4 regions of the Streptosporangium lutulentum genome follow, and region 3 is predicted to be linked to each of the others. Evidence: riboswitches for the same ligand, from Rfam matches in the RefSeq annotation. Region 3 holds a riboswitch; each other region holds the start of a gene.

Region 1 (7,515 bases), 800 kb from region 3:
CTCCAACATCACCAGCGCCGCCGAGCACACCGTGGCCCTGATCCTCGCCTCCGCGCGCAACGTCGCCCAGGCGCACTCCGCGCTCAAGGCCGGCGAGTGGAAGCGCTCGAAGTACACCGGTGTGGAGCTCGACGAGAAGGTCATCGGCATCCTCGGCCTCGGCAAGATCGGCCAGCTGGTCGCGCAGCGCCTGCAGCCGTTCGGCGTCGAGCTGATCGCCTACGACCCCTACCTGCAGCCGGCCCGCGCCGCTCAGATGGGCGTCCGGCTGGCCTCGCTGGAGGAGGTCCTGCGCGAGTCCGACTTCATCACCGTGCACCTGCCCAAGTCCAAGGAGACCATCGGGCTCATCGGGGACAGGGAACTCCACACGGTCAAGCCGTCGGTCCGTCTGATCAACGTCGCCCGCGGCGGCATCATCGACGAGAACGCCCTCTACTCCGCCATCAAGGAGGGCCGCGTCGCCGGCGCCGGCATCGACGTGTTCCCCAAGGAGCCCGTCACCGACAGCCCGCTGTTCGAGCTGGACCAGGTCGTCGTCACCCCGCACCTGGGCGCCTCCACCCACGAGGCCCAGGAGAAGGCCGGCACCCAGGTCGCGCGCAGCGTGAAGCTCGCCCTCGCCGGCGAGTTCGTGCCTGACGCGGTCAACGTCCAGGGCGGTGTCGTCGCCGAGGACGTCAAGCCGGGTCTGCCGCTGGCCGAGAAGCTCGGCCGGGTGTTCACCGCCCTCGCGGGCGAGGTCGCCACCAAGCTCGACGTCGACGTCCGCGGCGAGATCGCCGCCCACGACGTGCGGGTGCTGGAGCTGGCCGCCCTCAAGGGCGTCTTCACCGACGTGGTCGAAGACTCGGTCACCTACGTCAACGCCCCGCTCCTGGCCAAGGACCGCGGCGTGACGGTCGAGCTGATCACCAGCTCGGAGAGCCCCGACTGGCGCAACGTCGTGACCGTTCGCGGTGTCCTCGCCGACGGCCGTACGGTCTCGGTCTCGGGCACCCTGTCGGGGCCGCGCCAGATCACGAAGATCGTCGAGGTCAACGGCTACCAGATGGAGATCGAGCCGACCGACCACCTGTCGTTCTTCACCTACACCGACCGCCCCGGAATCGTCGGCGTCGTCGGCCGGATCCTCGGAGATCACAGCATCAACATCGCCTCGATGCAGGTGGCCCGTGACGTGAAGGGCGGAAAGGCCCTCATCGCGCTCACCGTCGACACGGCCATCCCGCAGAACGTCGTCGACCAGATCGGTGCCGAGATCGGCGCCGACAGCGGCCGCTCGGTCGATCTGGCCGAATAAGCGGACAGATGATTTCTCCGGCTGCGGCCGCCGCCCCGACGACCCGGGTGGCGGCCGCAGCCGCGTCTCAGCATCTGAGAAGTGTGTACGGCGGGCGAGACGGCGGTTCGACGGCCAGGTAACCTTGACATCAAATGCGTCAGGTTCTTGTACTCCTTACCTGCCGCGGCGGGGCCTGACAGGGGCAGGCCGGCAGCTCGCCGCGGTGTGATGGCGCTCGCCGGCCCCAGCCTCCCGCCGCCGATCCGTGACCCGGATCTGCGGCATCAGGCTCGATTCGGATTCGTGACCGGAGTCCCGATCACCTCTCCTGCTCGCATGCGACCGAGACGAGAATCGCCATGTATGAGATGTATTCCTGGGACCGTCCCGACGAGACCGAGGACGAGGCCGCCCAGGCTCTCCAGACCGCTCTGGACCGCCGCGACAACGGCGGGGCTCCCACCGACCGTTAGCCACCCGTCGCTCCGTTCCGGAGAGGCGGAGTGGGCGAGGGCGCCCGGCGAGGGCGCGTCGTCCACGAACCGGGCGGCCCTGAGCTGCCGGCCGGGCATCGACCGTGAGTGTGAGCGGCGGGCCCCGCACCCTGGACGGTGAGGGTGGGTGCGGGGCCCGCCGGCCGCCGGCCCCAGGGGCAGGGCCGGTGAGGGGATGGCTCAGGAGGCGGTCAGGAGTCCGGCCGCGATCGCGGCCTTGACGCCCTTGGGGTCGGGGCGGACGGCGCCGGCGAAGGAGGCGCGGCGGCCGGAGTCGAGTTTCTCCACCTTGACCACGTCACCGGTGTGCGGGGCGTTGACCATGTAGCCCGGCTTGCTGACCATGCCGACGTGGCCGAGGCCGTCGAAGAAGACCAGGTCTCCCGGCTGGAGGTCCTTCCAGGCGATCTTCCTGGAGAACGCGTTGTACTGGTCGGCGGCGACGCGGGGCAGCTTGATCCCGGCGGCGCCGTAGGCGCGGAGCATCAGGCCCGAGCAGTCGAAGCCGCCGTGGCCGGTGCCGCCCCAGACATAGGGAGTGCCGCGCTTGGCCATGGCCCACTGCAGGGCCTTCTTCCAGGCGGGCTTCGGGGGCTTCGGGGGCTTGGGAGGCGTGACCGGCGCGGCGGGCGCGGCCGTGGGCGCTTGCGAGGGCTCGACGGCGCCGGGCACGAAGGGCGTGGCCGGGGCGCCGGGGGTGCCGGGTATGCGGAGTGTGCCGGGCGTCGTGGATTCGGGGGCGGGTGTGACGGGCGTCGCGGGCACGGGAGCGGGGGCTTCCCCTCGGGCGACGGAGACGGAGACGTCGGCGGGGGAGAGGCGGGAGTCGGCCAGAGCGACGGCCTGAGTCCCGAGCACGGCGGCGCCGGCCACGAACAAGGACAGGACGCGGGGGTAAGTCTTGCCGGACAAAATGGTTCCTTCCATAAGGCCGGCCGGGTGAGCTGTCGGACTCGGACGTGGAGGTCGCCCTACGGCGCGATGGATGCGCCGATTCGCCCCTAGGGATCGCATGAGGACAGCGAGGAACGGCTCCGGGGGTGGAGCGAGGTTCCAGTCGTCCGGCGGATCCCGAAAAAAGTGGTTCCCCGGCCCCGCGCAGGCCGATGTAGGGGATGACCTGTGCGGATTAGGCGTCAGTACGAATGCTGAGGACCATAACGAAAGTCAACGAAACGGTCAATACCTCGCAAAAATGGACAAAACGATCAGGCGTGCCGTACGCTCAGATTTGTCCGAAGAGTGAGATCGTTGTTCGATCACCGAGACGGGACCGGTAAGGTGCGTTCATGGATTCGCGCAACATTCGCCTGGCTGTCATTCCCGGAGACGGGATCGGTGCCGAAGTCGTCACCGAGGGCCTGAAGGTTCTGGAAGCGGTCGTCGGCACGAAGGTGGAGACCACCACCTACGATCTCGGAGCCAAGCGGTACCACGAGACCGGTGAGACCCTGCCCGACCCTGTCCTGGACGAGCTGCGCGGATACGACGCGATCCTGCTCGGCGCGGTCGGCGACCCCAGCGTGCCCCCGGGCGTCCTGGAGCGCGACCTGCTGCTCAAACTCCGTTTCCAGTTCGACCACTACGTGAACCTCCGCCCGGTCAAGCTCTTCCCCGGCGTGGAGACCCCGCTGGGCGGCGCCCGCCCCGAGGACATCGACATGATCGTGGTCCGCGAGGGCACCGAGGGGCTGTACGCCGGGACCGGTGGCGTGATGAGGCGTGGCACATCCCACGAGATCGCCACCCAGGAGTCGCTGAACACCGCCCACGGCGTCGAGCGGGTCGTCCGCTACGCCTTCGAAAAAGCGCTCGGCCGTCCCCGCAGGAAGCTGACACTGGTCCACAAGACCAATGTGCTCACCTACGCCGGTGACCTCTGGGCCCGCGTCTTCGACCGGGTCGGCCTGGAGTACCCCGACGTCGAGACCGACTACTGCCACGTGGACGCGGCCTCGATGTTCTTCGTCAGCCAGCCCGAACGGTTCGATGTGATCGTCACCGACAACCTCTTCGGCGACATCATCACCGACATCGGCGCGGCCATCGCCGGCGGCATCGGCCTGGCGGCCAGCGGAAACATCAACCCCGACCGCACCGCGCCGAGCATGTTCGAGCCGGTCCACGGAAGTGCCCCCGACATCGCGGGCCAGGGCAAGGCCGACCCGACCGCGACGATCCTGTCGGTCGCCATGCTTCTGGACCACCTCGGCCTGGCCCAGGAGGCCGCACGGGTCGAGCAGGCCGTGGCCGACGATCTGGTCGAACGGCTGACCGGCTGGGCCGGCCGGACCACTCACGAGATCGGTGACGACATCACCGCCCGAGTAACCGGCTGAGGAAGCCGCCCCCTCACTTCAGACGCGCCTGGCGGCTCCTACGAGCCGCCAGGCGCGTCTTCGTTGTACCGGCACTGCCGGGTTTCGGTGTCGATGCAGTAGTTTTCCCGTTACCTGTTCCGTCGCAAAATGGATTCAGGGTCGCCCTACGCCAAGAGAAGGATCTCGCCATGACCACCGCTCAGAAGCTCAGCTTCGACGTGCAGCTCTCCGACCACGCGCGCACCGCGGCCGAGCGCGAGCAGGTACTGGCGAGCCCCGGATTCGGGCAGGTCTTCACCGATCACATGATCTCGATCGACTACACCGAGGGCGAGGGCTGGCACGACGCGCGGCTCATGCCGTACGGCCCGCTGAGCCTGGACCCCGCGACCGCGGTCTTCCACTACGCCCAGGAGTTCTTCGAGGGCATGAAGGCCTACCGCCAGGAGGGCGGGACGATCGCGACCTTCCGCCCGTACGCCAACGCCGCCCGCTTCAACAACTCGGCGCTGCGGATGGCCATGCCGGAACTGCCGGAGGAGACCTTCGTCGAGTCGCTGGAGCTTCTCGTCCAGACCGACAGGGAATGGGTCCCCACGACGCCGGGTCACAGCCTCTACCTGCGCCCCTTCATGATCGCCACTCAGGCCGCGCTCGGGGTGAACTACCCGTCCAGGACCTACAAGTACATGGTGATCGCCTCTCCGGCGGCGGCCTACTTCGGCGCCGGAAAGCCCGTCTCGGTCTGGCTCTCCACGGAGTACACCCGCGCGGCCCCCGGCGGAACCGGCGCCGTCAAGTGCGGCGGCAACTACGCGGCGGCCTTCGTGGCCCAGCGCCAGGCCGTCGAGCAGGGCTGCGACCAGGTGGTCTGGCTCGACGCGGGTGAGCACCGCTACGTCGAGGAGATGGGCGGGATGAACCTGTTCTTCGTCTACGGCGACCGCCTGATGACGCCGGCGCTCACCGGCACGCTCCTGCCCGGCATCACCCGCGACTCGATCCTCGCCCTCGCCGCAGACCTCGGTCTGACCCCCGAGGAGGGCCGTCTGTCGATCGAGGAGTGGCAGGCGGGCTGCGAGTCGGGCGAGCTCACCGAGGTCTTCGCCTGCGGTACCGCGGCGGTCGTCACCCCGGTCGGCTCGGTCAAGGGCGCCGACCGCGCCTGGACGGTCGGCGACGGCGACCAGGGCCCGGTCACGTCCAGGATCCGCGAGGAACTCGTGGGAATCCAGTACGGTTCCCGCCCCGACCCGCGCAGCTGGGTGCACAAGATCTGCTGATCCCTCACTCGGGGAAGCCCGGCCTCCTGGGGCAGGGTTTCCCCGAGAACGGAACCGTCCCTTCCGTACGGAAGGGACGTGACTCTCTCGACGCTTTACTTAAAGTGATGGCAAAATTTTGTGGCCGTCCGGGGCTCGGGAGAGCTCTCGTCAGTGCTTTCGAATCATGGTGAGGCCGTCGGCGATGGGCAGCATGACCGAGTCGACCCGGTCGTCGTTCATCACCATGTCGTTGAAGTCGCGGATGAACCGGGTGGTCTCGTCGTCGTTGGTGGGATCGGCGACGTGCCCGCCCCACAGGGTGTTGTCGACGAGGATCAGGCCGCCGGGCGCCAGGCGGGGCATGAGGATCTCGTAGTAGACGGGATAGTTGACCTTGTCGGCGTCGATGAACGCCAGGTCCACGGCCAGCTGGGCGGGAAGCTCCTTCAGCCGCTCGGCCGCCGGGCCGATCTTCAGCTCGATACGGTCGGCGACCCCGGCCTTGTCCCAGTAGCGGCGGGCGATCGCCGTCCACTCCTCGCTGACGTCGAAGCAGTTCAGCCTGCCGCCCGCTCCGAGGCCCCGGGCGAGGCAGATGGACGAGTAGCCGGTGAACGTGCCCACCTCCACCACGTGCCGGGCGCGGCTGATCTGGGTGATCATCGTGAGGAAACGTCCCTGATCCGGAGAGACCTGCATCCGCGCGCTGTCCCCGGTGAACTCGCGCGTCTCGACGGCGAGCGCGTCGAGGACCTCGTCGGACCAGGTGCTGTGCGCGAGTAGATACTGCCCGACTGCGGAATCGAGATAGGTGGCCTTCATGCTGGCCATTCTCACCCTTGGCCGCCGGTTCGGGGCGGAAATCCGGGGTTGCGTCCGCGCGCCGTACATCTCAGATCTTGAGATCGATGTGTCAGATGCTGTCGGTGTGTGGCAGACTCCTGGACATCATGTTCTACGCTCTGCTCATTATCGGCAGGCGCGCCGGCTGAAAAGGGACACCGCCGGCGCGCAGACCTCTCACGTCCGTGAGGGGTCATTTTTGTTTCTCAATGCCGACTGAGCGCGCGGCGGATCGTCAAACCCGCGAAGGAGACCGACATGAACGATGATCGCTTCCATGTGTACGACACCACGCTCCGTGACGGTGCCCAGCAGGAGGGCCTCAACCTCACGGTGGCCGACAAGCTGGCCATCGCGCGTCACCTGGACGATCTGGGCGTCGGCTTCATCGAAGGGGGATGGCCCGGCGCCAATCCCAAGGACACAGAGTTCTTCAGGCGGGCTCGCACAGAGCTCGACCTGAAGTACGCGCAGCTTGCCGCGTTCGGTGCGACCCGCCGAGCAGGTACGAAGGCAGCCGACGACCCATTGGTGGCCGCGCTGCGCGAATCCGGCGCGCCGGTCGTGACTCTTGTCGCCAAGAGCCACGACCGGCACGTGGAGCTGGCCCTCCGCACGACTCTCCAGGAGAACCTCGCGATGATCCGCGACACGGTTTCTCACCTTCGTGCGGAGGGACAGCGAGTCTTCCTCGACGCCGAACACTTCTTCGACGGCTACACGTCCAATCCAGCCTATGCGCTGGAAGTCCTGCGCACCGCCGCCGAGGCGGGGGCGTCCGTCATCGCCCTGTGCGACACCAACGGCGGCATGCTTCCCGACGAGCTCGCCGAGGTCGTCCACGTCGCGACCGGGACGTCCGCCAGGATCGGCATCCACTGCCACGACGACACCGGCTGCGCGGTGGCCAACACCCTGGCCGCGGTGAAGGCGGGCGCCACCCATGTGCAGGGCTGCGCCAACGGCTACGGCGAGCGGTCGGGCAACGCCAACCTGTTCACCGTCGTGGCCAACCTCCAGCTCAAGCGGGGCTTCGACCTCGTCCCGAAGGAGACGCTGGCCGACATGACCAGGATCGCTCACGCGATCACCGAGGTCACCAACATCACTCCCAACTCCCACGCCCCCTACGTGGGCGTCTCCGCCTTCGCGCACAAGGCCGGGCTGCACGCCAGCGCCATCAAGGTCGACCCCAACCTCTACCAGCACATCGATCCCGCCGAGGTCGGCAACGACATGCGCATGCTCGTCTCCGACATGGCGGGCCGCGCCTCGGTCGAGCTCAAGGGCCGGGAGCTGGGCTACGA
Region 2 (7,515 bases), 8.1 Mb from region 3:
AGGTCGTCATCAAGGTCAAGGCGTTCGGGGTCAACCACGCCGAGATGCACATGCGCAGAGGGGAATGGGCCGAGGCCGCGGAGGTGAGCGGCATCGAATGCGTCGGGCTGGTGAAAGCATGCCCCGGCGGCGAGTTCCCCGTGGGCGCCAAGGTCGCGGCGCTGATGGGCGGCCTCGGGCGCACCGTCAACGGCAGCTACGCCGAATACACCCGGGCGCCGGCCTCGAACGTGGCCCTCATCGAGTCCGACCTGCCCTGGGAGGAGCTCGCCGCGATTCCGGAAACCTACGCCACCGCCTGGACCTGCCTGTTCCGCAATCTGGAGATCGTCCAGGGGCAGACACTGGTCGTCCGGGGCGCGACCTCCTCCTTCGGCCGGGCCGCGGTCGGCCTCGCGGTGAACGTCGGCGCGCGGGTCGTCGCCACCACGCGCGATCCCGAGCGCTTCGCGGCGCTGGAGAAACTCGGTGCGGATCGCGCAGAACTGGAGGGACCGGGACTTTCCCAGCGGATCGCCGAGGCCAAGCGGCTCGACGCGGTGCTCGACCTCGTGGGCAACAGCACCATTCTCGACTCCCTCGAAATGCTGCGCCGGGGCGGGCGGGCGTGCCTGGCCGGCTGGCTGGGCGGTCTCGACCCGATCCCCGACTTCAACCCGCTGCTGCAGATGGCGAGCGGCGTCTATCTGACCTTCTTCGGCAGCTTCGTGTTCGGGACTCCCGGGTTCCCGCTGTCCGACGTGCCGCTCCAGGAAATCGCGGAGCAGGTGGCGGCGGGCCGCCTCACGGCGAAGCCGTCGCGCGTGTTCCGTTTCGAGGAGATCCGCGAGGCGCATCGCGTGATGGAGGCCAACGAGGCCGGCGGCAAGATGGTGGTCGTCCTCGGCTGAGCCCGATGAGAGCCGCCCGGCCTGCCCGAGGCGGATGCGAACCCGGGGGAGCGCCCGCCGAACCCGAAGATCATCCGAGCCGACGGCGTAACCCCGGCCCGCGTGGACATCGCCACCGCGATCGAGGGCGAATGTCCGACCGTGGGCAGATGCCGGGTGATCCGGTGAGGCGGTACCTTCTCGTCATGAAGTGGGCTCGGCGGCTCGATGGAAGGGGCGTTGCCGACGCGGCGACGGCGGTCGTCCTGGCGCTGCTCGTCGGGTATGCCATCGTTGATCCGCCGGGTCGGTCGTCGTGGTGGCCCGCCTGGTCGGCGTGGCCGGTCGCGGTGGTCGTGAGCTTTCCGATCGTGCTCCGGCGGCGCCGGCCGCGGGCCATGCTCGGTCTCGCGTGCGCCGCGGGCGTGCTGGTGACCGTGACCGGTGCCGTCGCGGCGGGCGCGATCTGGGTGTCGTTCGTGCCGACCGTGCTCGTGCTGTACGCGGTGGCCTCCACCACCTCGGTCGTGTGGTCGCTGGCGGGCTTGTCGGCCTGCCTGTTCGCCGCGGTGACCGCGGTCCTGATCTTCTACGCGCGGGTGTTCCCCGGCCTCGCACCCGCGGGCCCGCCCAGTGAGCTGCCGCAGGCCTGGCCGATCGAGATCGGTGTGGCCGGTGTGCTGCTGGCCGCCGGCTGGGGCGTCGGAACGGCCGTCCGGTGGAAGCGTGACACGACCGCTCGCCTCGTCCGCCACCTCGCGGAGGCCGCGGTGGCCGACGAGCGCAGGCGCATCGCCCGGGAACTGCATGACGTCATCGGCCACAGCATGAGCCTGATCGCGGTCAAGGCCACCGTCGCCAACCACGTCGCCGACGCCCACCCGCAGGAGGCGCGCGCCGCGCTGGCCGTCATCGAGCAGACCAGCCGGAGCACGCTCACCGAGATCCACCGAGTGCTCGGCCTCCTGCGCTCCGACGGTGATCTGCAGCAGGCCCATCTGCCCGTTCCCGGTACGGCGGACCTGCCCGAACTGGCCGCCCACGCCCGCTCGGCCGGGGTCGAGGTGGACCTGACCGTCCGCGAGGAGGCCGAGATACCTCCCGCGGTCGCGTTGTCGGTGTATCGAATCGTGCAACAGGCCCTGACCAACGTCGTCACCCACGCGGCACCCACCCGCTGCTCGGTCACCGTGGACATCGACGATCGGGAAGCCGTGATCGAGGTCATCGACGACGGCCCCCGCCACGGCCGCCCGCCCCGGGCGGGCCACGGCGGACACGGCCTGATCGGCATGCGCGAACGAGTCAAGATGTACGGGGGCACGTTCAGCGCGGGGCACCGGCCCGAAGGGGGCTTTCGCGTGTCGGCTCACCTGCCCTACGACCCGAACGGCACCGTGACATGAGCGTCGACGCCGAACCGAACACCCCACCACCCGTCCGGGTCCTGCTCGCCGAGGACCAGGTGTTGATCCGCGACAGCCTCAAGGTACTGATCGACACCACACCGGGGCTGGTCACCGTGGGCGAGGCCGGCACCGGCGCCGAAGCGGTGCTCCTGGCCCGCCGGTGCCGGCCCGACGTCGTCCTCATGGACGTGCGCATGCCGGACATGGACGGCATCGAGGCGACCAGGCGTATCTGCGCCGATCCGGCCGGTGCGGGCATCCGCGTCCTGATCCTCACCACGTTCGATCAGGACGAATACGTGTACGCGTCGCTCAGGGCCGGCGCCAGCGGATTCCTCATCAAGAGCGCGACGGCGGCCGAGCTCCTGGCCGCCATCCGGGTCGTCGCCTCCGGCGAAGCGCTGCTCGCGCCCACCGTCACCCGCCGGCTCGTCGCCGAATTCCTGCGACGCCCCCACTCCTTCCCGGCCGCGCGAGACCTCGGCGACATCACCCGGCGTGAGCGCGACGTGCTCACCCTCGTCGGCAGGGGAATGTCCAACTCCGAGATCGCCGAGCACCTGCACCTCACCGTCGGCACGGTCAAGACCCACATCGGCCGCCTCCTGGCCAAACTGCACGCCCGCGACCGGGCCCAGCTCGTCATCGCCGCCTACGAAGGCGGGCTGGTCACCGGCCCGTCGTCACAGTGATCAGCGGGCTCGCCGGTTCCCGGTCGCTGCCGTACGGCTCAGCCCTTACGCAGTCCGAGCGTCTCGGACGCGATCTCCAGCGCGGCCAGGTGCTCGTCGACCGAGCCCAGCCCCGCTTTCATGGTGTTGATGGAAAGGTGGGTGGCGCCGGACTCCCGCCACCGGCGGGCCAGGTCACTCAGTTCCTCCGCACTGCCCGTCCAGCTGGCACGGCCCTCCATGCCGAGCGCTGAGGGGTCGCGTCCCGCCTGCACGGCGGCCTCCTCGATCACCGCCTTGGCCTCGTCCAGCTTCGGGCCCGGAGACATCTGCGGGAACCAGCCGTCGGCCAGCCGCCCGGTGCGGCGGTAGGCCGCGGGTGACTGCGCGCCGAACCAGACGGGGATCGGCCGCTGCACGGGCAGGGGCGCCAGCCCCGCTCCGGTCACCCGGTCGTAGACGCCGTCGAAGGTGACCGACGGCTCGGTCCACAGCCGGCGCATCAACTCGACCTGCTCCTCGATGCGCCTGCCCCGGGTGGTGAAGTCCTGGCCGAGGGCTTCGTACTCGACCTGGTTCCACCCCAGCCCCACGCCCAGCCGAAACCGGCCGTCACTGAGCAGGTCGATCTCCGCCGCCTGCTTGGCCACCAGCGCCGTCTGCCGCTGGGGCAGGATGATGATGGCGGTGACGAGTTCCAGCGAGGTCAGCGCGGCGAGATATCCGAAGAGGACCATCGGTTCGTGGAAGGTGCTCTCCACGTCGTACACCCCTTGCCAGCCCTGGTGCACCGCCGGGTCGGCGCCGACGACGTGGTCGTAGGCCATCAGGTGCCGGAAGCCGAGCTCCTCGACTCCTTGCGCGTAGGCGCGCACCGCACCCACGTCCGGGCCGATCTCGGTCTGGGGAAAGACAACACCGATCCGCATCATGGCTCCTGTCGATCGTCAGGTGAACTCGCGGATCATCATTCCGTGCGCAGCGCCTCTCAACCACATGCGACCCCCTGGCCACCGGTTCGAGCGGAAAGATCTACATCTGGGACGGCGGGGGGTGATGCTCGCTTTTGCCGGTTCAGGCGGTGGGGGGACGGCCGAGACTGCGCAGCTGATCGGGGGTCAACGAGGAGACATCCTGGTCGATGGGCGTTTCGGTGTACTGGTGGATGGTCCAGGTCTTCCAGTCGGCGGGCGGCGGGACGTCGCCCATGGGCACGCCGTAGTAGGCCACCCAGAGGGGGTACTGGGACAGGCCCGCGCCGTAGGTGTTGGCGAAGTTCCAGCTGCTGTAGACCATCGGCTTGACGCCGGTCTTGGCCTGGACCCGGGCAAGCCAGGCCTTGGCCCAGGCGTTGACCTCGCTGACGGACCTGCCGTCGGTGGTCTCCAGATCCAGCACCAGCAGGTCGCCCGGCTTGGCCGGCTGCGAGTTCACCACCGAGAGGAAGAAGTCGGCCTCGGTGATCGGATTGTCGGCGGGGTGACCGAAGTGGTAGGCGCCGCGCACGATGCCCTTCTTCGCCAGTTCCCTCCAGTGCCGGGTGAAGGCCTTGTCGCGGAAGTGCAGTCCCTCGGTGGCCTTGACGATGCCGAATTTGGCCGGACTGGCGTTCCAGTCGTGGTCGGGCTCGTAGTTGGAGACGTCCTGGCCGTAGGTGAGCGCGTCGGCCCGGCCCGGATTGATCGGCGCGGCGAGCGTTTTGGCCGGGGTTTGCACGACACCGCTCAGGGCCTTCACGGAAAGGTCGGAGGCCAGGGCCGGGTGACCGGCGAGAATCGCACCGGTGACAACGGTCGCACTCACCACGGCGGCGAGGGGGCGAGAGAAACGGTATTTCAACATAGGGGGGATCAACTCCTTGCTTCCATGCCGCCTACCGGGTTAGCTGACGGGTTCGGGCGTGGAAGTGCCCTACGCGGTGCCATGTGGAATGGGCCGCGATTCACCCCAGAAGATTGGGTCCCCGGCTCCGTGAATTCACGGACTCGGCGGCCGTGCTCGTTCCGCGTCGGAAACTCCCGCGGCACGAAACACGGTCTCGGTAATGATCAGGGCACCACCCGGCCACGACGTCGCCGAACGTGTATCCCCAAGGACCCGAAGGTAAGCGGTGAGGATCGAATGATGCAAGGCGTCGCCATATTGACCTAACGAAATCCCCTCGAACGCAGGACTTCGATGGTGAATTCTTTACCTCGGTCGAGCGGGTGAGAAGTCCTGCGGGATCCATGCGCAGGTCACGCGGCCAGGTAGATTCCTTATCATTCCGGCCTTGCGTGCCAAGGAGAGAGCCCGTTCAGTAAAGTCGCGATCGATTGAAGGTCGGTTGGGTTCCGTTTTCATACCATGCGTACTTTGCCATTCTCGTGCAAGAAAAGTAAAAAGTACGCAATGCCGTGGACGACGTGGGTGGCCGGCCGCCCGGAGACATCCCAGGGCCGGGCCGCGTCGGCCTCGTTGCGCGCCGCCTCGTGGACGGCCGGTTCGGCCGGGACGCCGGCGAACCGGCCGAGGCCGTCGGGGCCGTGGAAGCGGACGCCCTGCGCCTGCGGGCTGGTGGCGGCGTACCGGGCGGGGAGCGCGCCGCGGTCGACGGTCCGCATGGACAGACCCCGGCGGGAGAATCGATTCTTGGGGAGAGAGGCGCCTGCGGTCCATCGAGTGAACGCGGGTGACGACGGCACTCCCCTCGACGGGGTCGCGGACCGGCACCATGAGGCCGGCGCCCGCCTCGGCCGGGCGTACGGCCGGATCGAGTCCGATGCCGTCGCTCGCCCCGGTCACCACGGCGAGCCTTCCGGCCGGATCGGCTACGGATACGTTCTTGATGACGACCCCCTGGTCAGCGGATCTCCTCGGTCGGGCCGAGGGTCGCGGGCGCCCGCGAGGTGGATCCGTGTCGCGCTTGTCCACGGACTTTCGATCCGCGGACAAGCGCGGCCCACCGGGGGTGCTCCGCCGGTCGAGTACGGGATGCTCTCCCCGGACACCCACACGGGATGAACGTCGACCAGGCCGGCTCCACCGAACGCGGGCCCGTCAAGCTCTTCATGAATCCGGAATGATTTAGCCCGTGTTCGCTGTGATCGCAATTATTCCGGAAGGGTGCGATCTCAGTGAACACGGGCAACCTCTCTCCGCCGTGGGTCTGGATATTTTCCTGATTCCAGGTTCTGCCGCATGCGGTCGACGTGCTTTGACTACATGCCGCACCCAGGCTGGAGGCCAATCTTGATGGGGTGGCTAATCAGAGACCTTAGACGTTTCGCCGTTTTTTCAGTCGTCATCGAAATCGCGGTCACGGTCGCGGTCGCGATCGCGGCCACCGCCATTGACAGTGTTGTTGTTGATATTGACATTGACCCTGCGGACGCTGCGGTGGTGGGAGCGGTGGTGGCAACCGCAGCCGCGGCGCCAACCACAGCCGCCGCCGCATCCTCCGCCCCATCCTCCGACCCAGGTCGTGAAGCCTGCGCTCGTACCTGCGGTGGTGGTGGGAGCGGTGTTGGCGGCTGCGGTGGCCGCGCTCATGCCTATGCCTCCGCCGGCCAGTGCCGTGCTGATGGCGAGTCCCGCGACGATGCTTTTGACGTTGGGCATTTTGTTCCTCCTTGAAAGGATTTGTTGCCCTGTTTCGGCGCTTTCGCAGTGCTGTGAAAGGCGCCTGGGATGACCGCGGATAGGTCGTCCTGGTTGTCATGATTTCCAGGGATATCGTGCGAGAAACGGAGATTAACGGCTTTTGCCACCACCTCACCCTTTTATTGATAATGCTGGGATAATATCTATTATTTTGCTATGAAATGTCGCTAATGTCGCATTTGTCGTACGAGAGATGGAGGTGCCGGCGGGTCGGAAGGCGAGAAAAAGACAGGGAATGTGAGAGGCAGGCTCAACCCGTTTGGCCGCTTTCGCTGGATCGATCAATCCGTCGAGGGCGCCGGGGGTGGGCTTTCGCCGTACGCCCAGGCCGTGAGCCGGGCCCGCAGCCCAGGGCGCCGCCCCTGGCAGAATCGGTCGCGTGCGGGTTGAGATGCTGGGGCCGTTGGAGGTTCGCGCCCAGGGCGGTGCCGCGGTGGGGGTGGCGGGTGCCCGGCTGCGGGCGCTGCTGATCGTGCTGGCGCTTGATCCGGGCCGGGTGGTCTCCATGACGCGACTGGTCGACGGGATCTGGGGTGAGCGCTCGCCCTCGGGGGCGGTGAACGCCGTGCAGGCGTTGGTCTCCCGGTTGCGCCGGGCGCTGCCACAGGCGCGCATCGAATCCCATCCGGCCGGATACCGCCTGGTGATCGAGCCGGACGCGGTGGACGTGACGCGCTTTGAACGCCTGGTCGCGGCGGGACGGTCCGCGCTGGCCGCTGACCCCGCCGAGGCCGCGCGGATCCTGCGTGAGGCGCTGGCCCTGTGGCGCGGTCCGGCGTTGCTGGACGTGGCGGACGCGGAGTTCTTCGCCGCGCCGGTCGCCCGGCTTTCGGAACTGCGGCTGGCGGCGGTGGAGGACCGCGTGGAGGCGGACCTGCGGCTGGGACGCGGCGGTGAGCTGACCACCGAGCTGACGTCGCTGGT
Region 3 (7,515 bases):
GTTGACGTAGTCGGCCAGGCGCGGCGCGCGGGGGTCGCTCACGTCGTAGGCGACGATCCCGCCGACCCTCTCCAGCCCCGCGAAGGCGTAGGTACGGCCTCGAACCTCACCGACCGTGACGCCCTCGGGCTCGGGGCCCTTGTTGTCGCTGCGGGTGTCGAAGGTTCCGTTCTCCTCGTTGTCGCCGTTGAAGTCGGCGGGCAGCTCCTTGGCCACCAGCCGCTCCAGCTGGTCGCCCGAGTCCCAGACGAGCTTTCCCGAGGCGGACCTGATCGAGATCGAGCGGGCGCCGAACGTGCGCAGCTCGGTGTAGGCGCCGCTCGCGTCCTTGGGCGAGTCGGCGGCCACGTTCAGCCTGCCGAGCTCGGAGTCCTTCTTCAGGGCCTCGGCGCCGGGCATCGCGAGGTTCAGCGACTTCACCCGGACCTCGTCGGCGTAGCAGTCCCACTCGCGCCCGTCGCCCTCGTTGGCGGTGACCAGGTAGGTCTGCCCGCGGTCGCGGAAGTGCGCGATCCCGTCGGGCTGGTACATGCCCTTCACGGGGTGGGACCGGATGTCGGTCTTCCCGTCCTCGTCGGAGGCGTCGAAGCCGCTCTTGGACCAGTCCTTGAGCCCCAGCGGGACGACGTCACGGACCTGCGCCCGGTCCAGGTCCACGATCGCGAGCGCGTTGTTCTCCTGAAGGGTCACATAGGCCGTGTCCCCGTCCACCGTGATGTACTCCGGCTCCAGGTCCTGGGCGGCCGTGGCGTTCGGGCCGGAGATCCGGACGCCCTTGGCCCGCAGCGCCCCGGCGTCGAACTTCTTGAACCCCGCGGTCTTCACCGTCCAGCGGCGCAGGTCCACGATGCTGACCGAACCCTCCGGGTCGACGGTCTTCCCCTCGCAGTACGAGGACGGCTCGCCCTCGGCGGCCACGACCGCGCGGCGGCCGTCCGGGGTGAAGGTCACCATGTCGGGCAGCGCGCCGACGGTCACCTGCTTCAGCTTCTTGCCGGTTTTGGCGTCGAAGAAGGCGACGCTGCCCGGGTCGGTCTTGACCGCGGCCTGCTGGGCCACGGCGACCAGACCGTTCTGGACCGCGACGCTGTTGGCGCCGGGGGTGGCCAGGGTGGAGACCTTGCGCGGCTTGCGCGGGTCGCTGATGTCGAGCACGTCGATGGTGCCGGCCTGCGCGTTCACGACGAATACCCGCCGGGTCCGAGCGTCGTACGCGGTGATCTCGGAGGCGCCGGTGGCGAAGCTTCCCGTGGCGTATCGGCCGAGGAAAGAAAGCTTGATGCCGCCGTGGCCGGACTCGGCCACGGCAGCGGAGGGGAGTAACAACAGGCCGGTGACCACGGCAGCGGTCAGAGGGGTGAAGGTCATGTTGCGCATGAGGTGAATTTTTACGAAATATCATGGCCGGTTGCTGACAGTGAAATGACCTCGGGATGAACCCACACCGGCGGGTGACGCATAAGCCTCAATCGGGTGAGGCATCCGCCTGATGGTCATGCCTCATCGACGCGATGACTACTGGCGATCCGCGAGTTACGGTCGAGATAAGACTCGGGAGGGCATGATGACCATCGACATCCGTGAGGCCTACCGCCGCGCGCTGGACGACTTCGGCGCTCTCGTCCACCAGATCGGGCCCGGCCAGTGGCAGACCCGGACACCATGCGTCGACTGGGACGTGCGCACCCTGGTCAACCACGTCATCAAGGAGAACCTGGAGGCTCCCGAGCTGCTCTCCGGACGGGCCGCCGCGGAGATCGGCGACCTCTTCGACGGCGACCTGCTCGGCGACGACCCGATCAAGGCATTCGACGCCTCGGCCATGGGCGCCGTCCAGGCGGCGAGCGGCGAACGCTCCCTGACCAGCGTCACCCATCTGTCGTTCGGCGACGTGCCCGGTGCGGAGTACATCGCCGAACTGTTCGCCGACGTCCTCATCCACACCTGGGACCTGGCCCGCGCCATCGGCGCCGACGAACGGCTCGACCCCGAGCTGGTCGAGGCCTGTGAGACCTGGTTCTCCGACGCGGCGAACGACTACCGCCAGGCCGAGATCACGGAGAAGCCGCAGCCGGTGCCCTCCGGCACCGATCCGCAGACCCGGCTGCTGGCCTCCTGGGGCCGCCGCGGCTAGGTAGGAGTCCCCGTGTCTCCGGTGACCTCCGCTCGTGCCGCTCCGGCGGGTGTTCCCGGTCGCGCCCCGAGGCGACCGAGCCCGGGTGCCTTCGGCCCCGCCCTCTCGCGACGCCCCCGGCGGGCGTTTCTAACCGGCCGGCCGCTTGCCGTGATTGGCCTTGCGCTTCCTGCGTGCCCTGCTCTTACGTGATCGCCTGCCCATACCGGCCACCCTCTTCACGTCTTCAGAGCTCTGGATCTCCCGGAGTCTCAGCCGTGGGCCCGCTCTCAGCGGGCCTCGTCTTCACGTTCCTCCTGGAACGCGTGCCGTACAAGACCCAGGGAGCGATCCGCGGCCGCGGTGAGGCGTCCGCCTCGTTTCCGCCGATCGCCGGGAGACGACCGGGGACCGGCGGGAGCACGGTCGGTTCACCCCCGCTCACTGACCGAACAACACGATCCCCTGTCATGTTTTGGGAGTTAAGCTCCGTCGCATGAGCGCAGAGCTTATGGACCGCTGGCGATCCCTGACCGGGCCCGACGCCGAGCACCTCGGGCGGGAGTTGATCGCCCGCTACGGCGAGCCGCACCGCAGGTACCACACGACCGCCCATCTGGAGGCCGTGCTCGCCCACGTCGACACCCTGGCCGAGCACGCGGAGAATCCGGATCTCGTACGGCTCGCGGCCTGGTTCCACGACGCCGTCTACGACCCCCGGCGTGGTGACAACGAGGAGCGCAGCGCCACACTGGCCGAGCGCGTGCTGCCCGAACTGGGACTGCCCGCCGAGGCGGTGGCCACGGTGGCCCGGCTGGTCAGGCTCACCGTCACGCACGATCCTGCGGCCGGCGACGCGGACGGGACCGTGCTGTGCGACGCCGACCTGGCGATCCTGGCCGCCACGCCCGGGATCTACGCCACCTACGCGGCGGCCGTGCGCGAGGAATACTCCTTCGTGCCGGACGACGCCTTCAGAGCCGGCAGGGCCGCCGTGCTGCGCTCCCTGCTCGACCTTCCGGCGATCTTCCGCATCGCCGATCTGGAGGCGGCGGCGAGGGCCAACATCCACTCTGAGCTTGAGCAACTGTGAGTGGGTATTCACCAGGATCAAACATCGAGACCTTATTTGCCTGTGATAATTTGGTGGAATCTGGTGAATTAAGGAGTGGTTCATGCTTGCCCAGCAGCGGCAGCAGGCGATCCTGGAGCGAGTGCGCAGCAGCGGTGGGGTGAGGGTCGCCGACCTGGTGCGAGAGCTCGGCGTCTCAGATATGACGATCCGGCGGGACCTGGAGGTGCTCGCCGAGCGCGGGCTGGTGGAGAAGGTCCACGGCGGCGCCACCGCGGCCGGGCCCGGTTCGACCGAGGAGCCCGGATTCGCCGCCAAGTCGGTACGCCAGCAGCTGGAGAAGGAGTCGATCGCCCAGCAGGCCGCGCAGCTCGTCCGGCCCGGCACGGCCATCGCGCTCTCCGCCGGGACCACGACCTGGACACTGGCCCACTTCGTGGTCGACGTGCCCGAACTGACCGTGATCACCAACTCGATCAGGATCGCCGACGTCTTCCACCGTTCTTCCCGGGCGGACCGCACGGTCGTGCTGACCGGCGGGGTGCGCACTCCCTCCGACGCGCTGGTCGGCCCGGTCGCCGTGTCGGCGGTCCGCAGGCTCCACGTCGACACCCTGTTCCTCGGCGTGCACGGGATGAGCGTCCGCGCCGGTTTCACCACGCCCAACCTGCTGGAGGCGGAGACGAACCGCGAGCTGGTCGCCGCCGCGCACCGCCTGGTGGTTCTCGCCGACCACACCAAGTGGGGCACGGTCGGGATCAGCACGATCGCCGAGCTGACCGAGGCCCATGTGGTGATCTCCGACTCCGGCCTGTCCGGCGAGGCCCACGAGGAGCTCACCTCAAGGGTGGGCGAGCTGATCATCACCAACCCACAGCCGGAGAGCGAGACCCTGAGCAGATGAAGCGCACGATCACCCACCTGGCCGACGGGCGGGAGCTGTTCTACTTCGACCTGCGGGACGACGAGGACCGCAGTGCGGCCGACGAGCGCGACCTGCCGCCGCGCCCGCCGGCCTCCGAACTGCGCTACGACCCGCTCACCGAGGAGTGGATCGCGGTGGCCGGCCACCGCCAGAGCCGCACCTTCCTGCCCCCGGCCAGCGAGTGCCCGCTCTGCCCGTCCACCCCCGGCCACCCCACCGAGATCCCCGCGTCCTCCTACGACGTCGCCGTCTTCGAGAACCGGTTCCCCTCCTTCTCCGCCCAGCCGGGCGAATACGAGCAGGTCGGCGGGTTGAGCGAGGTCCGCCCGGGGGTCGGCCGCTGCGAGGTGGTCTGCTTCACCTCCGACCACGACTCCTCCTTCTCCGCGCTCTCCCCCGAGCAGGTCGAGCTGGTCATGGAGGCCTGGATCGACCGTACGGCGGAGCTGTCGGCGATGCCGGGCGTGGAGCAGGTGTTCTGCTTCGAGAACCGGGGACCGGAGATCGGCATCACCCTGGCCCACCCCCACGGCCAGATCTACGCCTACCCCTACGTGACCCCGCGCACCAAGCTGACCCTCGGCGCGGCCGAGCGCCACCGGGAGCGGACCGGCGGCAACCTGTTCGCCGACGTGCTCGCCGCGGAGCGGGAGGCCAAGATCCGGGTGGTCGCGTCGAACGAGCACTGGACGGCCTTCGTCCCGGCCGCGGCGCGCTGGCCCGTGGAGGTCCACCTCTACCCGCACCGCCGGGTCCCCGACCTGCTCGCGCTGGAGCCCTCCGAACGCGCGGCCTTCGGCCCGCTCTACACGGAGGTGCTCCGCCGGCTGGACGGGCTGTTCGGCGTGCCCATGCCGTACATCGCCGCCTGGCACCAGGCGCCGGTCAACGTCGGCCGGGATCTGTCGTACGCGCACCTGGAGCTGTTCAGCATCCGCAGGGCACCGGACAAGCTGAAATATCTCGCCGGGTCGGAATCCGCCATGGGCGCCTTCGTGAACGACGTCCTGCCCGAGCACACGGCGCATCTCCTGCGCTCCGTTATCACGGACTGATCACCGCTTGGTATCGGGATGGAGTCGCATGACCACTCCTTTACTACTACTATCCTTCCAACATCAGCTGTAGCAGTTGATATGCCCAATCCCGGGCGCCTTGCCCGGGAGCCGGGGAACCACCGCACCTGGGGTGAATCCACTTCGGTGGAAGGGCTTCCTCCAGCCCGAACCCGTCAGCTAACCCGGTCGGCGTAAGGAGAAGAAGGAGGGTCGTGGCGGCTCTTTCCCCCACGTTCCGTCGTCATGCGGCTTTGACCCTGTGCCTGACCTCGGCCACCACGTTCACCCTCGGCGCCTCGACCGCGGGAAACGCGGCCCCCAAGCCGACCGAGGCCGAACTGCGGGCCGATCTGGCCAAGCTGGGCAAGAAGGTCGACAAGCTCATCGAGACCTACGCGGCCAAGCGGGAGTCTCTCGAGAAGGCGCAGAAGGCCGAGGCCGTCGCCAAGACGAATCTGCGCAAGGCGGAGGAGACCTACGCCGAAGCCGAGAAGGAAGTCGACTCGATAGCCCAGATCCGCTATCAGAGCAACGCCGGAAGCCTGCCCGCGATGCTGTTCTCCCCCGACATGAGCGGCGCGGCGATGCTGGAGCAGCTCACCGCCCAGCAGAGCGCCCACCTGCAGGATTTCGCGGGCAGCCTGACCCGCAGGAAGCAGGCGGCCCAGAAGGCGGCCCAGCTCACCGACGACATCGGCGAGGAGGCCAAGGAGGTGGAGGCGCAGCGCAAGGACGCCGAGGACCTGATCGACGACATCAAGGACAAGCTCGACCAGCTCGTCCCCCTCGGCTCCGGCCGCCTCGCCAACGGAAGCTGGGCCCCCCAGCTCCCCACCGGCGGCGACAACATCACCGACCGCACCAGGATCATGCGCGAGGCCGTCCAGAAGCGGTTCAACCTTCCCTACGCGGTCGGCTGCTACCGGGCCGCGAACGACGGCGGCGAACATCCGCTCGGCCGTGCCTGCGACTTCATGATGAGCACCGGCGGTTCCATGCCCTCGGCGGCCCATGTCAGGCTCGGCGACGAGATCGCCGCCTGGGCCATCAAGAACAAGGCCAAGCTCGGCGTCAAATACGTGATCTGGCGACAGCGCATCAACCACGGCTCCGGCTGGACCACCATGTCCAACCGCGGCGGAGTGACCGCCAACCACTTCGACCACCCGCACATCTCGATGTACTAGCACTCCGGCTTGAGGCGGTTCCGTCCCCACTGGCATGACGATGCTGCCCCGTCGCTCGACCAGGTTCCATCGCCGATCACCGCCAGGCCTCGCCGAAGGTACGTCAGGTGACGAAACCCCGGGCCGGCTGATCGCGGCGACGGACGGAACGCGCGTATGCACGGTGACACGACATCGTCCCCGCCCCACGCGAACGTGAGACGGGGACGATGTCAGAAGGTCACCTCAGACGTGCCGTCGCGGAGGACAGGCCGCCGCGAACGCTGACGGCGTTCACCTTCACCGTGTCGGTGTCGCCCTTGGTCACCCGGAGCGTCACCTTCCGTGCCTTCCCGCCGTCCAGGTAGAACTCGGGAGCCTCACCGACGACCCTCGCACCGTCGACCTCGACGGTGTCAGGGGCGACGATCTTGATCTCCTTCGCCTGCTCCAGCGCGGTGGGGATGCGGCCCGTGTTCGTGACGGTGGCCGCGATCTCGTGGGTCGCACCGTCACTCTGGCCGCGCCTGAGCGGCTTCACCTCCACCTGCGAGAGCTTCACCTGCGGAAGCGACTCGGACAGGTAGAGGTTGAAGCGCGCCTGGTTCATGGCCCACTGACCGATCAGATCCGCGGACGGGTTCTGCGACCAGAACTTGGGGTTGATCCCGCCGACCTCGACCTTGCCCAGCGTGGGGTGCTGGATCGTGGTCCACGGCAGGAAGCAGTTGGTACGGCCGTTCTCGGCGCACCACCGTGAACGCTCCCAGTCGGCGAACCTGTCGTCGTTGTCGTAGTCCTTGAAGTCGCCGCCGTTCCACAGCTCGTCGCCGTACCAGATCGAGCCGTACTGGAAGTAGCCGAAGTCGGGCCCGTGACCGAACAGCGGCTCGGGTTCACCACCGTTGCGGGTGGCGTAGTCGATGTAGACGCTGCCGGTGTACCGGTAGCCGGTGAACCCGGCGCCCGCCTTGTCGAAGTGCTCGTACAGTTTGCGGTCGTTCGTGTACATGCACTCCTCCGGGTCACAGGTCGAGGGCCCCCGAAGGTGCATGGGCACCCGCGTGTCCATGCTGTTCACCACGCCGATGTTCGTGTGCGACATCAGCCAGGTGTACACATGGCGGGTCTCCGGCTCCGACAACGGGTACGCGCCGGCACCGCCCTGGGTCAGGTTCCGC
Region 4 (7,515 bases), 2.2 Mb from region 3:
ACCCACATCAACGCCTACGACATGGAGCTCTACCTTCGCATCGCGATCGAGCTCTACCTCAAGCGGCTCGTGGTGGGCGGCATCGAGAAGGTCTTCGAGATCAACCGCAACTTCCGCAACGAGGGCGCGGACTCCACCCACAACCCCGAGTTCACGATGATCGAGGCCTACGGGACGTACCTCGACTACAACGACATGGCGGACCTGACCCAGCGGATGATCCAGAGCGCGGTCGTGGCCGCGCTCGGCCACTCCGTGGTGACCTACGAGGGTCAGGAGGTCGACCTGGGCCTGGCGGAGTGGCCGAGGATCACCCTCTACGGGGCGGTCTCGGACGCGCTGGGCGAAGAGGTCACGACCGAGACGCCACTGGAGCGGGTCCGGCAGTACGCGGACAAGCACGAGATCCACTGGGACGCCAAGTGGGGGCAGGGCAAGCTCGTCCAGGAGATCTTCGAGGCGCTCGTCGAGCACACGCTCGTCCAGCCCACGTTCGTCATGGACTACCCGCTGGAGACCTCTCCGCTGGCCCGCCAGCACCGTGACAACCCGCTCCTCACCGAGAAGTGGGACCTGATCGGGTTCGGCACCGAGCTCGGCACCGCTTTCTCCGAGCTGGTCGACCCGGTCGAGCAGCGCCGCCGCCTCACCGAGCAGTCCATGCTCGCCGCGGGCGGCGACCCCGAGGCCATGCAGCTTGACGAGGACTTCCTCACCGCCCTGGAATATGCGATGCCGCCCACCGGCGGCATGGGGCTCGGCGTGGACCGCCTCGTCATGGCCTTCACCGGCAAGAACATCCGGGAGACCATCCTGTTCCCGCTGGTCAAGCCGACGGGCTGAACCTGACGGGCAGCGCTGCCAGACCACGCAGCGTGAGGTTCTCCTTGTACGGCGGCGCCGGATCGGCCAAGGTCAGATCCGGCGCCGCCGTCGCCAGGGCGGACAGCGCGACGGCCCCCTCCATCCGGGCCAGCGGCGCCCCCAGGCAGAAGTGGACCCCCAGGCCGAAGGCCAGGTGACGGGCGGGCCCGCGGTCCAGGTCGAGCCGTTCGGGATCGGCGAACACCTCGGGGTCCCGGTTGGCCGCGCCGAGCAGCGCCATCACCGCCTCTCCCCGGCGGATCGGCGTCCCGCACAGCTCCACGTCCTCCAGCGCGAACCTGAGCGTGAGCTGCACGGGCGGGTCGTAGCGGAGGAGTTCCTCCACCGCCTTCGCCGTGTCCCTTTCGTCTCCCCCGCGGAATCGGCGCAGGGCGCCGTGGCGGAGCAGCGCCAAGGTGCCGTTGCCGATCAGGTTGACCGTGGTCTCGTGCCCGGCCACCAGCAGGAGCACGCACGTGCTCAGCAACTCCTCGGTGGTCAGCTCGTCCGCCGTGACGAGGGCGCTCAGCAGATCCTGACCGGGCTCGGCCCGCCGTCTGACCAGCAACTCCGCGAAATAGGCGTGAAACTCGGCGCGGGCCGCGTCACGCTCCGCGAGCATCTTCTCGGGCAGCAGGAAGTCCGGGTCGAGCCCGCGTGCCAGTGACTCGCTCCAGCCCTGGAAACGCGCCTGATCCTCCGCCGGCACCCCCAGCATCTCGCTGATCACCCGGACCGGCAGCGGATAGGCCAGCGCGGAGATCACATCGACCTCGCCGGACATCTTCCCGACCAGCTCCTCGGCGATCGCCGAGACCCTCGGCCGGAGTCGTTCGATCATCCGCGCGGTGAAGGCCCTGCTCACCAGGGCGCGCAGGCGGGTGTGGTCGGGAGGGTCCATGACGAGGAAGGACCGTGTGCCCCGGACGCGTCCCGGGGGCCCCTCTCCATGGCCGAAACGCGGGTCGCGCAGCAACGCGGCACACGGCGCGTATCCCGTGGCCAGCCACATCCCGGCCGGGGTCCGGAACAGCGGGCCCTGCTCTCGTAGCTCGCGGTAGCGCCGGTACGGCGCGCGGAGGAAATCAGGCGCGAAGGGGTCGAACCCCAGCAGGTCAAGGGTGGTCACCGTGCTCAAGAACTGTCTCCGGATCGTATGGCGTGCGACGCGCGGTGGCCGGGCGGGCGACAGCCGGACGGGGGGTCCATCGGCGGGCGGCCGGTCGGCCGAACAATTTCGGCCGAGTTAGTGCATAGTTCAGAAACTCTATTTTGGACATGCTCTATATGGGACGACGCTCGGTATGTGGGACGGGCGCGCCGATCGGCCACGTGCCGAATTCCGCGGGGGAGGCCTCTTCTTTCCCGGGGAGAGCCTCTCCCATTTTCCCATCGCAGGGTGATTCTCTTGGCGTTGTCAAGGCGCTGGGCCGCATCCTCGCCGAAGCGTGTCAGGGCGAAGAGCGTCAGAAAATGATCGTTTTTTCCGAGGAAAAGCGGGGGGACGGCGCCGGCCGGATGGCCGACTCCGGAGGCGATCCCGTCGATCCCAACCCCAGCGAAACCTTGTTCTGCAAGGACTTCGATTACCGCAGTCAGCCGCTGCTTGTGGGGGCCTGCCTTGACTTGGCTGTGACTTAACCACAAAGGCGCCGACATATCATGAGTACTTCACGTAACGAGTACTATGTCAATAGCGGTCAAGCTCTATAGAGAGCGGAACTTGACGACCTTTGAACAAGGCGTTTACCGTTCCTGGCGGGCGGTATTGATTTCTGGCGTGTCCACGCCTGGTTACCTATGAGGGGGGAGTGATTCTAGATGGCTTATCCGGAAGTGGACTCACGCCATGGCGACAGCCCCCTGGGCATGGGCGATATCGGTCTCAGCGACGAGGATCTCGTGCTGTTGGCGGAGCTCGCCAAAGGTGTCACCGTCGACAGGGTGGGACGCCGCCTCGACATCAGCGGCCGGACGGTCCGGCGCAGGCTCCGCGGGATCTGCGACCGCATCGGCGTGGCCACGGCGATCGAAGCGGTGGCCTGGGCCGCCCGCCGCCAGTTGATCTAGACCGTTCCGATCGCCTCAGCGTGGCCGTATCCCGCTCCGACCGGGGCTGACGCTTCTTGACCGTCCCGGCGGCCTCAAGCCTCTCCGGGTCCGCTCAGCCCCGTCCCGGGCCCTTGGGGCGTCGATCCGCCCGTGGCCCGGTCCGCTTCAGTCGGCGATCCGTACGCCGCCCGCGAAGGGCCGGTTCTCGATCGTGGAGACGTGGATGACGTCACCGGTCTGGGGCGCGTGGACCATCATGCCCGCGCCGATGTAGATCCCGACGTGGTGCAGGTCGTTGTAGAAGAAGACCAGGTCGCCCGGTCGCAGCTCGTCTTTGGAGATGTGGGTGCCCGCGGTCCACTGGTTGCCGGTGTAGTGGGGCAGGCTGATGCCGACCTTCTGGTAGGCCCACATGACCAGCCCGGAGCAGTCGAAGGAGTTGGGGCCCTCGGCTCCCCACACGTAGGGCTTGAGCTGCTGGCTGAGCGCCCAGCGGGCGGCCTCGGCGGCCTTGCCGCTGCCCACGATCGGCACGCTGATCTTCACCCGGTTGCCCCGGGTGGTGGCGGCCCGCTCGCGCACCTCGCTGAACAGGTCGCTCTCGACCCGCTTGACCAGGCGCTCGATCTTGGTCCGCTTGCCGGTGATGTCAGCGAGCAGGTCCTTGACCTCGGCGGTTCTGGCCTTGGCGCCGGCCTGCGCCCGCTCGGCGGCCTCGATCGCCCGGCCGACCTGGGCGACCTCCTCGCTCTGCTGCTGCTGGAGGGCGTAGTTGGTGGTGGCCTGGTCGAGGAAGGTGTCGGGGTCGGTCGACTGGGTGAAGGCGAGCGCGGACCCCATCCCGCCCGTCATGTAGTCGCTCTGCGCGAGGAGGCTGGCCTTGCTCCGCCTGGCCTCCAGCTCTGACTCGCTGACGGCGAGGGTCTTCTTCGCGCTCTCGGCGGCGCGCTCCGCCTGCTTGAGCTTGACCCGCTCGCCGTTGTACTGCTCGCTGAGCGTGCCGATCTCGTTGTGCAGCTTCTCGACCTGTTTGGCCTGCTCCTGGAGGCTGGGTTTCGGATCGGCGGTGGCCGCGAGCAGAGGAGTGCCGAGGGTCAGGCAGGCGAACGCCAGCCCGGTGATCGTCATACGGCGGGTGAGTCCGCGGGGGACGTTTCCCCGGCGGCGGACGTCGCCGCCCGTGTGCTTTCCTCCACGCTCGCGCGTGCGCTTCACCAACAGGCTCCTCTCCTCGGTCGCCTACCGGGTTAGCTGACGGGTTCGGGCCGGAGACAGCCCTACCGGGTGCGTGGGGGGCACGTCGGATTCACCCCGGGGGGACGTGGTCGAGGGTGGGTCCCCGGTTCCCCGCGTTTCGGGGATTCGGCGGGTCAGGCTTTTTACATCACTGACAACGAGGACGGACATTAGTGCACTTGGAGGTTCCTGCTCAACCAGAACTGCAAACTCGGTAGAGGTTTCACAACTGAAATGTCACGGAAAGATCACATATCATAATGATCAACATGGGCGTTACGCTGCCTTGATGTCCCCTTGGGACTTCCTTGGTGCGGGTTTTCGCAGGTCCGGTACCGCAAAAAAGACAAGGTCCGACGTATCATCGCCAATCCATGCTCAGCGTGATGGGCGCGCTACCTGGAGTCACGTGATGGTCGTGGGGTGCGAGTTAAGGGTGGGCCGTAATTGGAGAACGCCGAGGACGTACGCTGATCGGTCATGGAGCAGGTTACGGAGCATTCCCCCGTGGCGACCGTACGAGGCGTCGAAACCGGGAAGCGGCGAGCCGAATCCGAGAACGGAGGCGTGGCCGCGGAGCGCGGGGCGCGGAGTCGTCCGGGGTCAGAGGCCGGCACGGCCGGGATCGTGGTGCGGCGCGCCCGCACCCAGGACGTGCGCGCCATCCGGCGGCTCGTCGACACCTACGGGGGAGACGGCCCGCGCCTTCTGAGGAAGGCCACGGTCACCCTCTACGAGGACGTCCAGGAGTTCTGGGTCGCCGCCGACGGGACGGGCGCGGTCGTCGGCTGCGGGGCGCTTCACGTGCTCTGGGAGGATCTCGCCGAGATCCGCACCGTCGCCGTCGATCCCGGCTGCCGAGGGCTGGGCATCGGCCACAGGATCGTCTCCGCGCTCATACGCACGGCGGGCGAGCTCGGCCTGCGCCGGGTCTTCTGCCTCACCTTCGAGGTCGACTTCTTCGGCCGCCACGGATTCCGGGAGATCCAGGGCACGCCCGTCGCGCCGGAGGTCTACGCGGAGCTCCTCGCCTCCTACGACGAAGGTGTCGCCGAGTTCCTCGATTTGGAGCACGTCAAGCCGAACACCTTGGGAAACACCCGAATGCTGCTGCATCTGACACGGGAGCCCGGCTTCCGCGCCCCCGATGCTGACGAAGCGGAGAGATGACTGTTGATATCTGTATCGATACCTTGTGCACCATCAAGCGTGTGAGTCTGACACATGCCACATGGGCAGTTTTAAGTGAGGTGACGCGGTGAGCACCGGACAGCCGCCATATCCGCAGGATGATCCCGAGCGCGACCGCACACCTTCGGGGCAGCCGGAATATGGACGTCACGATGCGGATCGAGCCCCTGGCGAATTCGATCCCGACATGACGATCGTGGGATACCGATTGGAGACCGCGCAGCCCGACACCGGCCCGGGGCAGACCCCGCAGGGCCACGGTCAGCAGCCTTCCCAGCCCGACTACGGCCAGCCCGCCTACAACCAGCAGTCCTCCCAGGAGCAGTCGCCCTATGGGCAGCAGTCTCCCGCCTACGGCCAGCCCGGCTACGGCCGGCCGCCCGTGACCGGCGCCTACGGCCAGCCCTCCCAGGAGCAACCCGGATACGGGCAGCAGCCTCCCCAGCCCGGATACGGTCAGCAACCCGGAACCGGTGCCTACGGCCAGCCGCCCGCCTACGGCCAGCCGCCCCAGGGACAGCCCGGATACGGTCAGCCCGCCTACGGTCAGCCCCCTCAGGGACAGCCCGGGTACGGCCAGCCTCCCGGCTACGGTCAGCCCGCCTACGGCCAGCAGCCCGGTTATCAGCAGCCGCAGGGTTACGGGCAGCAGCCCCCCGCCTACGGCCAGCCCGGCTACGGCCAGCCCTCCCAGGAGCAACCCGGCTACGGGCAGCAGCCTCAGCCCGGATACGGTCAGCCGCCTGCTTACGGTCAGCCCGCCTACGGTCAGCCCCCTCAGGGACAGCCCGGGTACGGCCAGCCTCCCGGCTACGGTCAGCCCGCCTACGGTCAGCAGCCCGGTTATCAGCAGCCGCAGGGTTACGGGCAGCAGCCCCCCGCCTACGGCCAGCCGGGTTACGGGCCCCAGGGCGCGATGCCCCCCGGTGTCCCCGCTCCGCTCGCGGAGTGGTGGGAGCGCCTGGTGGCCCGCATCATCGACGGGCTGATCTACTTCGCGAGCAGCTTCGCGGTCGGCGCCCTCATCACCGCGATCGTCGTGACGCGGCCGGACTTCAACCTCCGGACCGGCATCGAGACGGATGCGAGCGGCTTCTTCCTGGCGGCCCTGCTGACGTCGTTGATCATGAGTGCGCTGTTCATCGGCTACGAGTTCCTCATGCTTCGCAGGGGCGGCCAGTCTCTGGGCAAGCTGGCCATGGGCATCAAGGTCGTTCCCCTGTCGGGCGGCACCCTGGGGCCCGGTGGGCTCACCACCGGCGTGGCCGCCAAGCGGGCCGCGGCCATATTCGGCCCGCTGCTGCTGACCTGGATCCCCCTCGGGTGGATCATCACCGCCGCCGTATACGTGTACTGGATCCTGGCCTTCGTCTGGCAGTTCGTGGACAAGCCCTACCAGCAGTCCCTGCCGGACAAGGTCGCCGCGACGGTGGTCGTCAAGGCCAAGTAGTTCTGAAAATGGCGGGGCCGGCGGTTCAACCGCCGGCCCCGATTTCATGGACGGACGAGAAAACGGAGTCCGATAACGAGGCCGGCCGGTGTGATGGAAGCGCAAAACTCATTCGCGGCGACGAGAGGACCTTATGGGCGGACCCGTACCTCAGATGGCGAAAATCATCGCAGATCGGCCTCACAGCCGCCTACGCGGTCCTATGAGGCGCCGGTGACCCCCTCCGCTCCGGAAGAGAGCGGCTTCTCGCTTCCGTCCGCGAGGGGGGCGAAGGCCAAGCACGACCGTTTCAAACAGTGGACCATAACAGGGAAGTGATTCCCCCGCCGGGTAAACCCTTCCTTCTCCGGACCCGAGGATGCGACCGGTCGCCGGAGGTAGTTACGACATCACTCATCCAATGGTGGGATCGGCCGACCGCTCGCATCCTCGGCCGCGCATCTTCGTGTTCTCTCTTTCGTCTTCTGCGCCGCGTTCCGGTCGGCGGGCGAAGGTCTTCTTGTGGATCCGGGCCTGGGCCCCGTGGTGTTGCCGGGGTTGTCTACAGGGCTGAGCGCGTTTGGTGGTTATACGGTTTACGACTATGTCTCGCAGTCGAAGACCGTCGTACCCTTGGTAAGAAAGCGATGAAGATCCGTCTTGTTCCGTACGGCGACATCGAACTGCGGTGCGGCGCCGTGATGAAGCGAGTGGTTCTCTTCCGAGGTGTTCCGGTGACCGTG

What was found. A riboswitch is a leader RNA that binds a small molecule or an ion and turns the genes downstream of it on or off. The one in region 3 is predicted to bind cyclic di-AMP.
Region 1: another riboswitch for cyclic di-AMP. It lies ahead of J2853_RS42525 (C40 family peptidase); the one in region 3 lies ahead of J2853_RS46095 (coiled-coil domain-containing protein).
Region 2: another riboswitch for cyclic di-AMP. It lies ahead of J2853_RS09095 (glycoside hydrolase family 25 protein); the one in region 3 lies ahead of J2853_RS46095 (coiled-coil domain-containing protein).
Region 4: another riboswitch for cyclic di-AMP. It lies ahead of J2853_RS36440 (C40 family peptidase); the one in region 3 lies ahead of J2853_RS46095 (coiled-coil domain-containing protein).

What each region holds. Positions count from the first base shown of each region.
Region 1 covers NZ_JAUSQU010000001.1:9,446,902-9,454,416, forward strand. The annotation lists gene serA (phosphoglycerate dehydrogenase) at 1-1,303, shown strand, start outside; gene J2853_RS42525 (C40 family peptidase) at 1,960-2,691, opposite strand; cyclic di-AMP (ydaO/yuaA leader) riboswitch at 2,694-2,925, opposite strand; gene J2853_RS42530 (3-isopropylmalate dehydrogenase) at 3,069-4,118, shown strand; gene J2853_RS42535 (branched-chain amino acid aminotransferase) at 4,289-5,383, shown strand; gene J2853_RS42540 (O-methyltransferase) at 5,534-6,187, opposite strand; gene J2853_RS42545 (hypothetical protein) at 6,186-6,428, shown strand; gene cimA (citramalate synthase) at 6,467-7,515, shown strand, end outside.
Region 2 covers NZ_JAUSQU010000001.1:2,142,686-2,150,200, forward strand. The annotation lists gene J2853_RS09075 (zinc-binding alcohol dehydrogenase family protein) at 1-890, shown strand, start outside; gene J2853_RS09080 (histidine kinase) at 1,076-2,275, shown strand; gene J2853_RS09085 (response regulator) at 2,272-2,970, shown strand; gene J2853_RS09090 (LLM class F420-dependent oxidoreductase) at 3,009-3,878, opposite strand; gene J2853_RS09095 (glycoside hydrolase family 25 protein) at 4,024-4,791, opposite strand; cyclic di-AMP (ydaO/yuaA leader) riboswitch at 4,805-4,950, opposite strand; gene J2853_RS09100 (hypothetical protein) at 5,289-5,552, opposite strand; gene J2853_RS09105 (hypothetical protein) at 6,226-6,549, opposite strand; gene J2853_RS09110 (AfsR/SARP family transcriptional regulator) at 6,971-7,515, shown strand, end outside.
Region 3 covers NZ_JAUSQU010000001.1:10,248,664-10,256,178, reverse strand. The annotation lists gene J2853_RS46120 (choice-of-anchor I family protein) at 1-1,377, opposite strand, end outside; gene J2853_RS46115 (TIGR03086 family metal-binding protein) at 1,565-2,134, shown strand; gene J2853_RS48100 (50S ribosomal protein bL37) at 2,264-2,338, opposite strand; gene J2853_RS46110 (HD domain-containing protein) at 2,610-3,206, shown strand; gene J2853_RS46105 (DeoR/GlpR family DNA-binding transcription regulator) at 3,289-4,089, shown strand; gene galT (galactose-1-phosphate uridylyltransferase) at 4,086-5,165, shown strand; cyclic di-AMP (ydaO/yuaA leader) riboswitch at 5,238-5,374, shown strand; gene J2853_RS46095 (coiled-coil domain-containing protein) at 5,381-6,355, shown strand; gene J2853_RS46090 (M14 family metallopeptidase) at 6,576-7,515, opposite strand, start outside.
Region 4 covers NZ_JAUSQU010000001.1:8,084,488-8,092,002, forward strand. The annotation lists gene lysX (bifunctional lysylphosphatidylglycerol synthetase/lysine--tRNA ligase LysX) at 1-843, shown strand, start outside; gene J2853_RS36425 (cytochrome P450) at 827-1,993, opposite strand; gene J2853_RS36430 (hypothetical protein) at 2,137-2,505, shown strand; gene J2853_RS36435 (helix-turn-helix domain-containing protein) at 2,686-2,934, shown strand; gene J2853_RS36440 (C40 family peptidase) at 3,082-4,131, opposite strand; cyclic di-AMP (ydaO/yuaA leader) riboswitch at 4,137-4,294, opposite strand; gene J2853_RS36445 (amino-acid N-acetyltransferase) at 4,780-5,322, shown strand; gene J2853_RS36450 (RDD family protein) at 5,531-6,793, shown strand; gene J2853_RS36455 (hypothetical protein) at 7,420-7,515, shown strand, end outside.